Regions from separate parts of the Pantoea alhagi genome, predicted to be linked through region 1. Evidence: predicted binding sites of a transcription regulator. Region 1 holds the regulator's gene; each other region holds the start of a gene.
What was found. Region 1 encodes sigma-54, which starts transcription at its own class of promoters, with help from an activator protein. Its sites were predicted from a motif close to GTTGGCACANNTTTCGCTNT; they were not measured.

Region 1 (3,151 bases):
GCTACAGGACGATGGCAAACCGGTAAAAGGCCATGCGGCAAAGATGCGCTATGAGCTGGCGAAGGATTTCGTTGAGCTTACCGGCAATGCTTATATTGAGCAGCTGGACAGCAACGTGAAAGGCGATCGCATTACCTATCTGGTTAAAGAGCAGAAGATGCAGGCCTGGAGTGAAGGCGATAACAAACGCGTCACCACGGTGCTGGTTCCTTCGCAGTTGCAGGATAAACCCGCCTCCTCATCCACTAGCCAACAGAAGAGCCGCTGATCCCTATGGCAACACTAATCGCTGAAAATCTGGCAAAAGCCTATAAAGGCCGCCGCGTGGTGGAAGATGTCAGCCTGCAGGTTAAATCAGGCGAGATCGTTGGCCTGCTCGGTCCAAACGGGGCCGGCAAAACCACAACGTTTTATATGGTCGTTGGTATTGTGCCGCGTGATGCAGGCCGCATCGTTATTGATGATGAAGATATCAGTATTCTGCCGCTGCACGCTCGCGCCCGACGCGGGATTGGCTATCTGCCACAGGAAGCCTCTATTTTCCGTCGTCTGAGCGTTTATGACAACCTGATGGCGGTGCTGCAGATACGGGAAGATCTCACCACCGAGCAGCGTGAAGATCGCGCCAAAGAGCTGATGGAAGAGTTCCATATTGCGCATCTGCGCGATAGCCTCGGCCAGGCGCTGTCAGGCGGCGAGCGCCGTCGTGTTGAAATTGCCCGAGCGCTGGCGGCAAATCCCAAATTTATTCTGCTGGATGAGCCTTTTGCCGGCGTCGATCCCATATCTGTGATTGATATTAAAAAAATCATTGAGCATCTGCGCGACAGCGGGCTTGGCGTCCTGATCACGGACCACAACGTCCGTGAAACGCTGGCCGTCTGCGAACGCGCTTATATCGTTAGCCAGGGCCATTTAATCGCGCACGGAACGCCGGAAGCTATCCTGGCCGATGAGCAAGTAAAACGTGTCTATTTGGGTGAAGAGTTCAGACTCTGATATGGTGTCAGTTATGACGGTGTTTTATCAGGAATCTTTATTCTGAATATGAAGCAAGGTTTGCAACTCAGACTCAGTCAACAGCTTGCAATGACTCCGCAGCTACAGCAGGCAATCCGTTTGCTGCAGCTTTCTACGCTGGAACTTCAACAGGAGATACAGCTGGCGCTGGAGAGTAATCCGTTGCTTGAGCAGACCGATATCCATGAGGAAGTAGATTCTCTCGAATATGCTGAAAGCGAAGCGCTTGATACGCGTGAGGCGCTTGAGCAAAAGGATATGCCGGAAGAGTTGCCGCTTGATGCAACCTGGGATGAGATCTATACGGCCGGTACGCCCTCAGGCACCGGCAATGACTATCGCGATGATGAACTACCGGTTTATCAGGGCGAAACCACCCAAACCTTGCAGGATTACCTGATGTGGCAGGTAGAGCTAACGCCGTTTAGCGATACCGACCGCGCGATTGCCACCTCGATCGTCGATGCCATTGACGATACCGGCTACCTTACCGTTACGCTGGATGATATCCGCGACAGCCTTGGCGACGAGGATGTGGCGCTGGATGAGGTTGAAGCGGTTCTGAAGCGAGTCCAGCGTTTCGATCCGGTTGGGGTGGGCGCACGTAACCTGCGTGATTGTCTGCTGGTACAGCTTTCACAATTTGCGCGCGATACGCCCTTTCTGGCCGAGGCGCAGCTGATTGTCGATCAATACCTCGATCTGCTGGCCAACCATGATTTCCGCAGTCTGATGCGCGTGACGCGTTTGAAAGAAGAAGTGCTGAAAACGGCGCTGGCGCTGATTCAGTCACTGGATCCACGACCCGGCCAGTCAGTTAACACCCGCGAACCGGAATATGTCATCCCTGATGTGCTGGTGCGTAAAACAGGCAATCGCTGGACGGTTGAGTTAAACAGCGACAGCGTGCCGCGCCTGCAGATCAATCAGCAATACGCCGCGCTGGGCAATTCGGCGCGTAGCGACAGCGATAACCAGTTTATTCGCACCAATTTACAGGATGCGAAATGGCTGATTAAAAGCCTGGAAAGCCGTAATGATACGCTGCTCAAAGTGACGCGTTGCATTGTGGAACAACAGCAGGCTTTTTTTGAGCAGGGTGAAGAGTTTATGCGCCCGATGGTGCTGGCGGATATTGCCCAGGCCGTTGATATGCATGAGTCGACCATTTCCCGCGTTACCACTCAAAAATATCTGCACAGCCCACGCGGCATTTTTGAACTGAAATACTTTTTTTCCAGCCATGTTAATACCGAAGGCGGGGGCGAAGCCTCATCAACTGCCATTCGCGCGCTGGTGAAAAAGCTAATCTCGGCGGAAAACCCCGCCAAACCGCTGAGCGACAGCAAGCTCACTACCCTGTTGTCTGAACAAGGCATTATGGTGGCGCGCCGTACCGTCGCGAAGTATCGCGAGTCTTTATCCATCCCGCCATCAAACCAGCGTAAGCAATTGGTTTGATCATCACTGAGAAGGAAGACGCTATGCAACTCAATATTACCGGGCAACACGTTGAAATCACGACCGCTTTACGTGAGTTTGTGAACACCAAATTTGCCAAACTGGCCCAATATTCTGACCGGATAACCCAGGTTCATATTGTGCTAAAGGTAGAAAGAGTGCAGCAGATAGCGGAAGCGACGCTGCATGTCAGCGGCGGCGAACTGCACGCAACGTCTGAAGCCAGTGATATGTATGCGGCGATCGATGGTTTAATCGATAAGCTGGCGCGCCAGCTAACCAAGCATAAAGATAAGTTAAAACAACACTAATCACCTCGCGGCTTAAGGAAAAACAGGCCGTCAGGTTGCCGGATACGGTAACATGCACAGACCGGGGGCGAGCTTTTTCGCCCCGTTTTTCCATTCACGCCGGCTGGCGAAGTTTTTGCTGCTGTTCTCGTCGCAAGACGCGTAAAGTAGCGTGATGTGCCAGTAAATGTGAACACGCAAGTGAAACTATGATGAACAACGAACTCTCACTGGAACTCAGCTCTGTACTTAGCCTTGACTGTACCCGCAGCGGCGTGCATTGCCAGAGCAAAAAGCGGGCACTGGAAATCATCAGTGAACTGGCTGCCAAACAGCTTAACCTGCCCCATCAGACGGTTTTTGAAGCTATTCTGACGCGC
Region 2 (3,151 bases), 510 kb from region 1:
CGATATAGCAGGGCGAATCTTTCAGCATAAACTGCGCCACCGGCGCTTTGTCGGCGTTCTGACGCGCAATAGCGGCCACGACCAGATTGCCGGTGGCAACATACTGCACCTGCCCGGAGAGATATGCAGAGAGCGTGGTGTTGTTATCCTCGTAGCGTTTTACCGTGGCATCTTTTGGTGCCACGTCGCTCAACACCATATCCTCTACCGCGCCGCGCGTGACGCCAATGCTTTTGCCGCTAAGCGCCGCCGCACCGCTTAGCGCAGGCTCGCTTTTCGGCCCGAATACGCCAAGAAAGAAAGGCGCGTAAGCGCGGCTGAAGTCGATGGCTTTGGCGCGCTCAGGGTTTTTACCAAGACTGGAGATCACCAGATCGACCTTATCAGTTTGCAGATAGGGCACGCGGTTGGCGCTGGTTACTGGCACCAGCTGCAACTTTAGTTTCATCTGGCTGGCGAGATATTTCGCCATATCGATATCATATCCCTGCGGTTGCAGATCGGTACCGACCGAACCAAACGGCGGGAAATCCTGCGGCACCGCTACGCGCAGCACGCCGCGCTGCTCGATGGCCTGTAGCCCGTCGGCCAACGCGCTGCCCAGTTGGGTGAACATCAATGCCGCGCCCATCATGATCATGGATAATTTTTTCATATCTGTTTTGCCCCGGAGTGAAATATTGCAACAAAAGATTCGTCACAAAACTTTCTGCAACTAATGTGCCAGGTGCAGAACAGAGGAATGAAGGAGGTAAAAAGCGTAAAACGGCCCGTTTATCAGGCCGTCATCAAAAGAAGAAGAGAAAGAAAAAGAGTGTGCTGTAAAGGCGCAAAGCACCAAAATGGTGCCCCATTAACGCTGTTCCAGCTCATCCAGCTGCTGGTAAAGATCGGCAATAGCGTGAATACGCTGACGTCCCTGCGCCAGCCCTTCATGCAGTAACGCATTGGCCAACAGGTTAACCAGACTCATGGCGGCGGAGTAGCTGTCGAAGGCGGAAACGCTGTCAAGCGGGGTACAAAGCGGCCAGCGTGCCAGTGGAATAATCGACTGCGCCTGCGGCTCGCAAAGCAATACCACCGGCACCGCCTGCTGCTGGAGCTGGAGCAGTAAAGATTTCATAATGCGTGGACGCCGCCGGAAAGCGACGGCAATCACCAGATCGTCCGCACTGATATCCACCAGCTCTTCACCAAGCGTCTGTCCGGGCTGCGGCAAAATATGTACCTGCGTACGCGCCTGTAACAGCTGCTGACGCAGATGCAGCGCCACCGGCCAGCCGTTGCGCATTCCGATAATAAAGATACGTCGCGCCTGCCCCAGCGCCGCAATAATCTCGCTAAAGCACTGCGGATCGATACTGTTGACCCACTGCGTCAGATTAGCGATCTCCTGCTTATAGTGACGCGACAGCAGCGTGTTGCCCTGCACCGCATCGCGATTATCGGTAAGCGGCATGCCGCTCTGGCGCAGAGTCCGCAGCTCATCGCGCATATCTTTGTATTTCTCATAGCCGAGCCGCCGGAACAGACGGCTGACGGTCGCTTTCGAGACTCCGCTCAGGCGTGCCAGTTCGGCGCTGTTATAGCTGATTAAATCGTCGAAATGGTCAAAAACAAAATCGGCAATGCGCTGCTCCTGCGGCGAAAGCTGACCGTAATGTTGTCGGAGCCGTTCATCAAGCTGCTTCATAAAGTTCCCTGTAACTTTTGTTTCAGCTGAACATAGCATAAATCGATCCACTCTCTGCCCTGCCAAACCTGGAACAGCTCTTGCTTAACCTTTTTGTCTGAAGCAAATAAGGATACGCAATGATCCAAAGTAATATGGCGCCTCAGGGAATGGTGGTCACGCCGCATCATCTTGCCAGCGAAAGCGCACTGGCGGTGCTGCGCGAAGGCGGTAACGCGATCGAAGCGATGGTCGCCGCCGCCGCGACGATTGCGGTGGTCTATCCGCATATGAACGGTCTGGGCGGTGACGGCTTCTGGCTGATTGTGCCGCCGCAGGGCGATCCCATCGCTATTGACGCCAGCGGTGCTGCCGGTTCGCTGGCCCATCCCGACTTTTATCAGGGGCTGCCACATATTCCTCATCGTGGCCCCAAAGCGGCATTGACCGTGGCAGGCACCGTGAGCGGCTGGTCGGAAGCGCTTACGCTTGCGCAGGAATATGGCGGCGCTTCGCTGCCGCTGCCACGCCTGTTGCGCGATGCGATTCGCTATGCCGCCGACGGCATTCCGGTAACCGCCTCCCAGGCTACAGCCACCCACGCCAAACAGCAGGAGCTGGCCTGTCAGCCCGGCTTCGCCGCCACTTTTATGCCCGCTGGTGCACCGCCGCGTCCCGGTAGCCGCTTTACCCAACCGGCGCTGGCCGGGACGCTGTCAGAACTGTGTGAAAACGGGCTGGATAGCTTTTATCGCGGCCCGCTGGCGCATCGACTGGCGCAGGGTATGAAACAGCTGGAAATGCCGATCATGCTGGAAGATTTACAGCGCCATCGGGCAAAGCGCCGCAGGCCGCTGCACCTGACCCATCAGCACGGTGATATTTACAACATGGCACCGCCAACTCAGGGGCTGGTTTCGCTGGCGATCCTCGGCATTACCGACTGCCTGAACATGGCGGAAGCCGATGAGGTGCAGACAATTCATTGTATTGTCGAGGCAACAAAACAGGCTTTTGCCCTGCGTGATCGCTATATCACTGACCCGTTGCATATGCGTGAAGAGATGCAGCAGCTGCTGGAAAGTGGTCTGCTGGCGACCCGCGCACAACAAATCGATCCGCAGCGAGCAGCGCCCTGGGGAAGCGGACGCGGGCCTGGCGATACCGTCTGGATGGGCGTGATGGACAGCAGCGGCCTGGCGGTCTCCTTTATACAGAGTATTTATCATGAGTTTGGCAGCGGCGTAGTGCTGCCGGATACCGGCATCGTCTGGCAGAACCGTGGCGCGGCATTCAGCCTGGATCCACACCATTTGCTGTCGCTACTGCCCGGCAAACAGCCGTTTCATACGCTTAACCCCGCCGCTGCCCGCCTGAAAGATGGACGCATAATGGTGTACGGTTCGATGGGCGGCGACGGCCAGCCGCAAACCCAGGCAGCGATATTTACCCGTCATGTGATTCAGGGCATGCCGCTTC
Region 3 (3,151 bases), 580 kb from region 1:
GTTGATGATACCGTCCAGGCCTGCCATCAGCAGCGCAGCGAACGCCAGGTACGGGTTAGCTGCCGGATCCGGGAAGCGAGCTTCGATACGGCGTGCTTTCGGGCTGGCGACCACCGGAATACGGATAGATGCTGAGCGGTTACGCGCTGAGTAGGCCAGCATAACCGGCGCTTCGTAACCCGGAACCAGACGCTTATAGGAGTTGGTGGTTGGGTTAGCCAGGGCATTAATGGCTTTCGCGTGTTTGATTACGCCGCCGATATAGAACAGCGCCATTTCAGACAGGCCGCCGTATTTATCGCCTGCGAACAGGTTTGTGCCGCCTTTTGACAGGGACATATGGCAGTGCATGCCAGAACCGTTATCGCCAAACATCGGCTTCGGCATAAAGGTCGCGGTTTTGCCGTAGGCGTGCGCCACGTTATGCACGACATATTTGTAGATCTGAATTTCGTCGGCTTTTTTCACCATGGTATTGAAGCGGGTTGCCACTTCGTTCTGACCTGCGGTGGCCACTTCATGGTGGTGTGCTTCAACAACCAGGCCCATCTGCTCCATGGTCAGACACATGGCAGAACGGATGTCCTGTGCGGAGTCAACCGGCGGTACCGGGAAATAGCCGCCTTTCAGACCCGGACGGTGACCTTTGTTGCCGCCTTCATATTCTTTGCCGGTGTTCCAGGCCGCTTCGATATCATCGATAGCAACGTGAGAACCGGATGTGCTGCTGCCAAAGCGGATATCGTCGAACAGGAAGAACTCAGGTTCAGGGCCAAACAGTACGGTATCGGCAATGCCGGAAGAGCGCAGGAAATCTTCAGCGCGCTTGGCGATTGAACGTGGGTCGCGATCGTAGCCCTGCATGGTGCCAGGCTCCAGAATGTCACAACGGATGATCAGCGTGGAGTCTTCGAAGAAAGGATCCAGTACTGCTGTGGACGCGTCCGGCATCAGCACCATGTCTGACTCGTTAATACCTTTCCAGCCGCCGATGGAGGAACCATCGAACATTTTGCCTTCTTCGAAGAAGTCTGCGTTAACCTGATGTGCCGGAATGGTCACATGTTGTTCTTTACCTTTGGTATCGGTAAAACGCAGGTCAACAAACTTCACTTCGTGTTCGTTCATCATCGAGAGAACGTGTTCAGCAGACATACTCAACTCTCCTGGTAATTGTCATTGTCGTCGTGGAAAGAGAACTTCACCCTGCCAGACGCGTAAAGATCAGCGTACAGTAGGCGATAAAGATCTCAGACAAGCTATCAACCGTTGTGGAAACTGTCGTTTTGGCTTGAACTGATTAAAGCGAATTTTGTGCCAACTTTATTATTTTGGCTAAAAAGCGCTATTATAAGCGCTCTCGTCAAACGAGGGATGCACCATGATGGATATCGCGCACCATTGTAGTGCAATTGAGTAGAGTTTGGGCACTGTTATGGTGCAGTTGATCAATCAGGTGCATTTTTTGCACTGAAAGTGGTGTTTAAGGCAAGCCTTGCAGCATTCTTTCTTTGATATTTGTGATCCTGTTCAGTCCTTCGATTAATCCGTGTACAATAGCGCGCTATTTCTAATGCCTGAGGCAAAGCTGTGATCGAAAATTTGCGTAACATCGCCATTATTGCGCACGTTGACCATGGGAAAACCACCCTGGTTGATAAACTGTTGCAACAGTCTGGTACTTTTGATGCCCGTACTGAAGCAACTGAGCGTGTAATGGACTCCAACGATTTGGAGAAAGAGCGTGGGATTACCATCCTCGCGAAAAATACCGCCATCAAATGGAACGACTATCGTATCAACATCGTTGATACCCCGGGACACGCCGACTTCGGTGGTGAAGTTGAGCGCGTGATGTCCATGGTTGATTCAGTGCTGCTGGTTGTCGACGCGATGGATGGCCCAATGCCGCAGACGCGTTTCGTGACCAAAAAAGCCTTTGCGCATGGCCTGAAGCCGATTGTGGTTATCAACAAAATCGACCGTCCGGGCGCACGTCCTGACTGGGTTGTTGATCAGGTGTTTGACCTGTTCGTAAACCTGGATGCCACCGACGAGCAGCTCGATTTCCCGATTATTTATGCTTCAGCGCTGCAGGGTATTGCTGGCGTTGAGCACAGCGATATGGCTGACGACATGACCCCGCTGTATGAGGCGATTGTTAAGCACGTTCCGGCTCCGAATGTTGACCTGGACGGCCCGCTGCAGATGCAGATCTCTCAGCTGGACTACAACAACTACCTGGGCGTTATCGGTATCGGTCGTATCAAGCGTGGTAAGGTGAAACCGAACCAGCAGGTAACGATTATCGACAGCACCGGCAAAACGCGTAACGCGAAAGTCGGCAAAGTGCTGGGTCACCTTGGTCTGGAGCGTATCGATACCGATCTGGCTGAAGCGGGCGACATTATCGCTATCACCGGTCTGGGCGAACTGAACATCTCTGATACGATCTGCGACACGCAGAACGTAGAAGCGCTGCCGCCGCTGAGCGTGGATGAGCCGACCGTAACCATGTTCTTTAACGTCAACACCTCTCCGTTCTGCGGTAAAGAAGGTAAATACGTTACTTCACGTCAGATCCTGGATCGTCTGAAGAAAGAGCTGGTACATAACGTTGCGCTGCGCGTTGAAGAGACCGAAGATGCGGATGCTTTCCGTGTTTCTGGTCGTGGCGAGCTGCACCTCTCCGTACTGATCGAAAACATGCGTCGTGAAGGCTTTGAGCTGGCGGTATCCCGTCCGAAAGTTATCTTCCGCGAAGTTGACGGTCGCAAGCAAGAACCGTTTGAAAACGTGACGCTGGATATCGAAGAACAGCATCAGGGCGCGGTCATGCAGGCGATGGGCGAACGTAAAGGTGACATGAAAAACATGGATCCGGATGGCAAAGGCCGCGTACGTCTTGACTACGTGATCCCAAGCCGTGGTCTGATCGGTTTCCGTAACGAATTCATGACCATGACCTCCGGTACTGGCCTGCTGTACTCTACCTTCAGCCATTACGACGACGTGCGTCCGGGCGAAGTGGGTCAGCGTCAGAACGGCGTTCTGATCTCTAACGGTCAGGGCAAAGCGGTTGCCTTTGCGCTGTTTGGTCTGCAGGATCGCGGCAAGCTGTTCCTGGGTCACGGTGCGGAAGTTTACGAAG
Region 4 (3,151 bases), 630 kb from region 1:
AGGTCACGGTTAGTGGCGGCCAGAATGCGCACATCCACCTTCAGATGTCGGTCTTCGCCGACGCGCTGCAAATCGCCATACTGTAGTACCCGCAGCAATTTTGCCTGTAGCGTCAGCGTCAGCTCACCAATTTCATCCAGAAACAGCGTACCGTTATCGGCCATTTCGAACTTGCCGGTACGATCGTGTACCGCACCGGTAAAGGCTCCTTTCACATGGCCGAACAACTCACTTTCCGCCACCGTTTCCGGCAGCGCCGCACAGTTCAGATAAATCAGCGGGCTGGCAGCACGCGCCGACTGGCGATGCAGCGCCTGCGCCACCAGCTCTTTCCCCACACCGGTTTCACCACTGATCAGCACATTAAGATCGGTAGGCGCCACCACCGCAATTTCTTTCTTTAGCTGCTGCATGGGCAACGACTCGCCAATCATTTCGCTGCTTTCGCCTGTGCTTTGCCGGTGAGCGCTGAGCGTAAAGGCGTTGCCCGGCTGCTCCAGCTGTTCCAGCAGCAGCGCGTTGTTCAGAGCGCTGCCGGCCAGGCTTGCCACCACCCGCAGCTCTTCATCGCTGTAATCATCAAACTGGCTGGCATTCATGCCGTCCAGCGTCAGCGCACCGATCAGATCCTGACCGGAAAACAGCGGCAACCCAACGCAGGCGTGCACATGCAGCTCATGCCGATCGGGGATCAATCCATCATAGGGATCGGGTAAATCGCTGTCGGCCGGAAAACGCACCACATCTCCGGCGCGGGCAATCGCTTCCAGACGCGGATGCGCCTCGATTTTAAAACGACGCCCCATTACATCTGGTGCCAGTCCGGCGGTCGCCAGCGGACGAAAATGCTGCGCCTCATAGCGCAACAGCGCGGTGGCATCGCACCGCAGCAGGTGATGAATACTGGCGATCATCCGGCTAAAACGATCGGAGCGGGAAAGTCCGTTCTGGATCTCTACCGCCAGCGCGGCCAGGCCTTCAACTGAGATTGTCATACTGTCTTTTCCACAATGTCATTGTTGAAAACACAATAAACCTCAATTGTCACTTTAACAATTATAAAAATAAAAAATCTTAAATATCAATTAAATAAAAGTTGGCACGCCGCATGCACTAAGTAAAGAAACTTTATGAACCTGTTGAGGAACCAAAATGAGCATTCACGTTAAAAATAACATTACCTGGGTAGGCCAACGTGACTGGGAAGTACGTGATTTTCATGGTACCGAATATAAAACGCTGCGAGGCAGCAGCTACAACAGCTATCTGATCAAAGAAGAGAAAAACGTCCTGATTGATACCGTCGATCATAAATTCAGCCGTGAATTCGTGACCAACCTGATGCAGGAAATCGATCTGGATAAAATCGACTACATCATCATCAACCATGCGGAAGAAGACCATGCGGGCGCGCTGACCGAGCTGATGACGCGTATTCCCCATACGCCGATCTACTGTACCGAAAACGCTATCGATTCAATTAATGGTCATCACCATCATCCGGAGTGGAATTTTAACGTGGTGAAAACCGGCGACTCGCTGGATATCGGTAACGGCAAAAAACTGATCTTTGTGGAAACGCCGATGCTGCACTGGCCGGACAGCATGATGACCTATATGACCGAAGATGCGGTGCTGTTCAGTAACGACGCTTTTGGTCAGCACTATTGCGATGAACATCTGTTCAATGACGAAGTAGACCAGACTGAGCTGTTTGAGCAGTGCCAGCGCTACTACGCCAACATCCTGACGCCGTTCAGCCGCCTGGTAACGCCGAAAATCAATGAAATCCTTGGCTTTAACCTGCCGGTAAGCATGATCGCCACGTCTCACGGCGTGGTATGGCGCGATAACCCGACGCAGATTGTTGAGCTGTATCTGAAGTGGGCGGCGGATTACCAGGAAGATCGCATCACCATCTTCTACGACACCATGTCCAACAACACCCGCATGATGGCCGACGCCATTGCTCAGGGCATTAACGAAGTTGACCCACGCGTAGCGGTGAAAATCTTTAACGTGGCGCGTAGCGATAAAAACGAAGTGCTGACCAACGTGTTCCGCTCAAAAGGCGTGCTGGTCGGCACCTCCACCATGAACAACGTGATGATGCCAAAAATCGCTGGTCTGGTCGAAGAGATGACCGGTCTGCGCTTTCGCAACAAACACGCCAGCGCCTTCGGCTCGCACGGCTGGAGCGGCGGCGCGGTGGATCGCCTCTCTACCCGCTTACAGGACGCAGGCTTTGAGATGTCCCTTAGCCTGAAAACTAAATGGCGTCCGGACGGCAAAGCGCTGGAAGCGTGCCGTGAGCATGGCCGCACTATTGCGCGTCAGTGGGCACTCTCTCCGCTGCCGGAAAACGTTGCCCAGCCGGAGCCTGCCGCTGCACCTGCCGCCGCGCTGGATGTGCCGGTTAGCGCCGCGCCGGAAAGCGCCGCCGCAGGCGATGCTGAACAAAAGATGGTCTGTAGCGTATGCCTGTGGGTATATGACCCGGCGACCGGCGAAGATTCTCAGGACGTTGCGCCGGGCACTGCCTGGGCTGACGTGCCGGACGACTTCCTCTGCCCGGAATGCGGCATGGGTAAAGACGTTTTTGACCCGTACGAGGGCTAAGATTATGTCATCAGATATTGTCATTATCGGCTCCGGCTTTGCCGCCCGACAATTAATTAAAAATCTGCGTCAGCAGAATAAAGAGATAGCTATCCGCCTGATCGCGGCGGACAGCTGCGATGAATACCATAAGCCAGAACTGAGCCACGTTTTCTCTCTGGCGCAGCGGGCCGACGATCTGACCCGCGTCACCGCCGCCGAGTATGCGGAGAAGAACAACGTCATGCTGCATCCGCATACGCGGGTAACGCGTATTGATGCTACCACGCACCGCATTGAGACCACGGCGGGCGACTTCGCCTACGGCAAGCTGGTGCTGGCTACCGGAGCCGAGGCACTGGTACCGTCGGTCAGCGGCAGCGAGCTGATGTATACCCTGAACAGCCAGCAGGAGTATCGGCAGTGTGAAGAGAGCCTGCAGGGCGCGCAACGCGTGCTGCTGCTTGGCGGCGGACTCATCGGCACTGAACTGGCGATGGATCTTAACCGCGCCGGTAAACAGGTAACGGTCATCGATCGCAGCGGCGGCCTG

Region 2: the regulator sigma-54 is predicted to act here: its motif matches at 1,761-1,780, upstream of B1H58_RS02790 (gamma-glutamyltransferase family protein).
Region 3: the regulator sigma-54 is predicted to act here: its motif matches at 1,303-1,322, upstream of glnA (glutamate--ammonia ligase).
Region 4: the regulator sigma-54 is predicted to act here: its motif matches at 1,096-1,115, upstream of norV (anaerobic nitric oxide reductase flavorubredoxin).

What each region holds. Positions count from the first base shown of each region.
Region 1 is NZ_CP019706.1:1,099,963-1,103,113, forward strand. Features, by position in the region: gene lptA (lipopolysaccharide ABC transporter substrate-binding protein LptA) at 1-268, shown strand, start outside; gene lptB (LPS export ABC transporter ATP-binding protein) at 274-999, shown strand; gene rpoN (RNA polymerase factor sigma-54) at 1,048-2,481, shown strand; gene hpf (ribosome hibernation promoting factor) at 2,505-2,792, shown strand; gene ptsN (PTS IIA-like nitrogen regulatory protein PtsN) at 2,984-3,151, shown strand, end outside.
Region 2 is NZ_CP019706.1:590,192-593,342, forward strand. Features, by position in the region: gene B1H58_RS02780 (transporter substrate-binding domain-containing protein) at 1-655, opposite strand, end outside; gene hpxU (MurR/RpiR family transcriptional regulator HpxU) at 854-1,693, opposite strand; gene B1H58_RS02790 (gamma-glutamyltransferase family protein) at 1,813-3,151, shown strand, end outside.
Region 3 is NZ_CP019706.1:1,675,098-1,678,248, forward strand. Features, by position in the region: gene glnA (glutamate--ammonia ligase) at 1-1,155, opposite strand, end outside; gene typA (ribosome-dependent GTPase TypA) at 1,591-3,151, shown strand, end outside.
Region 4 is NZ_CP019706.1:470,221-473,371, forward strand. Features, by position in the region: gene norR (nitric oxide reductase transcriptional regulator NorR) at 1-995, opposite strand, end outside; gene norV (anaerobic nitric oxide reductase flavorubredoxin) at 1,153-2,619, shown strand; gene norW (NADH:flavorubredoxin reductase NorW) at 2,624-3,151, shown strand, end outside.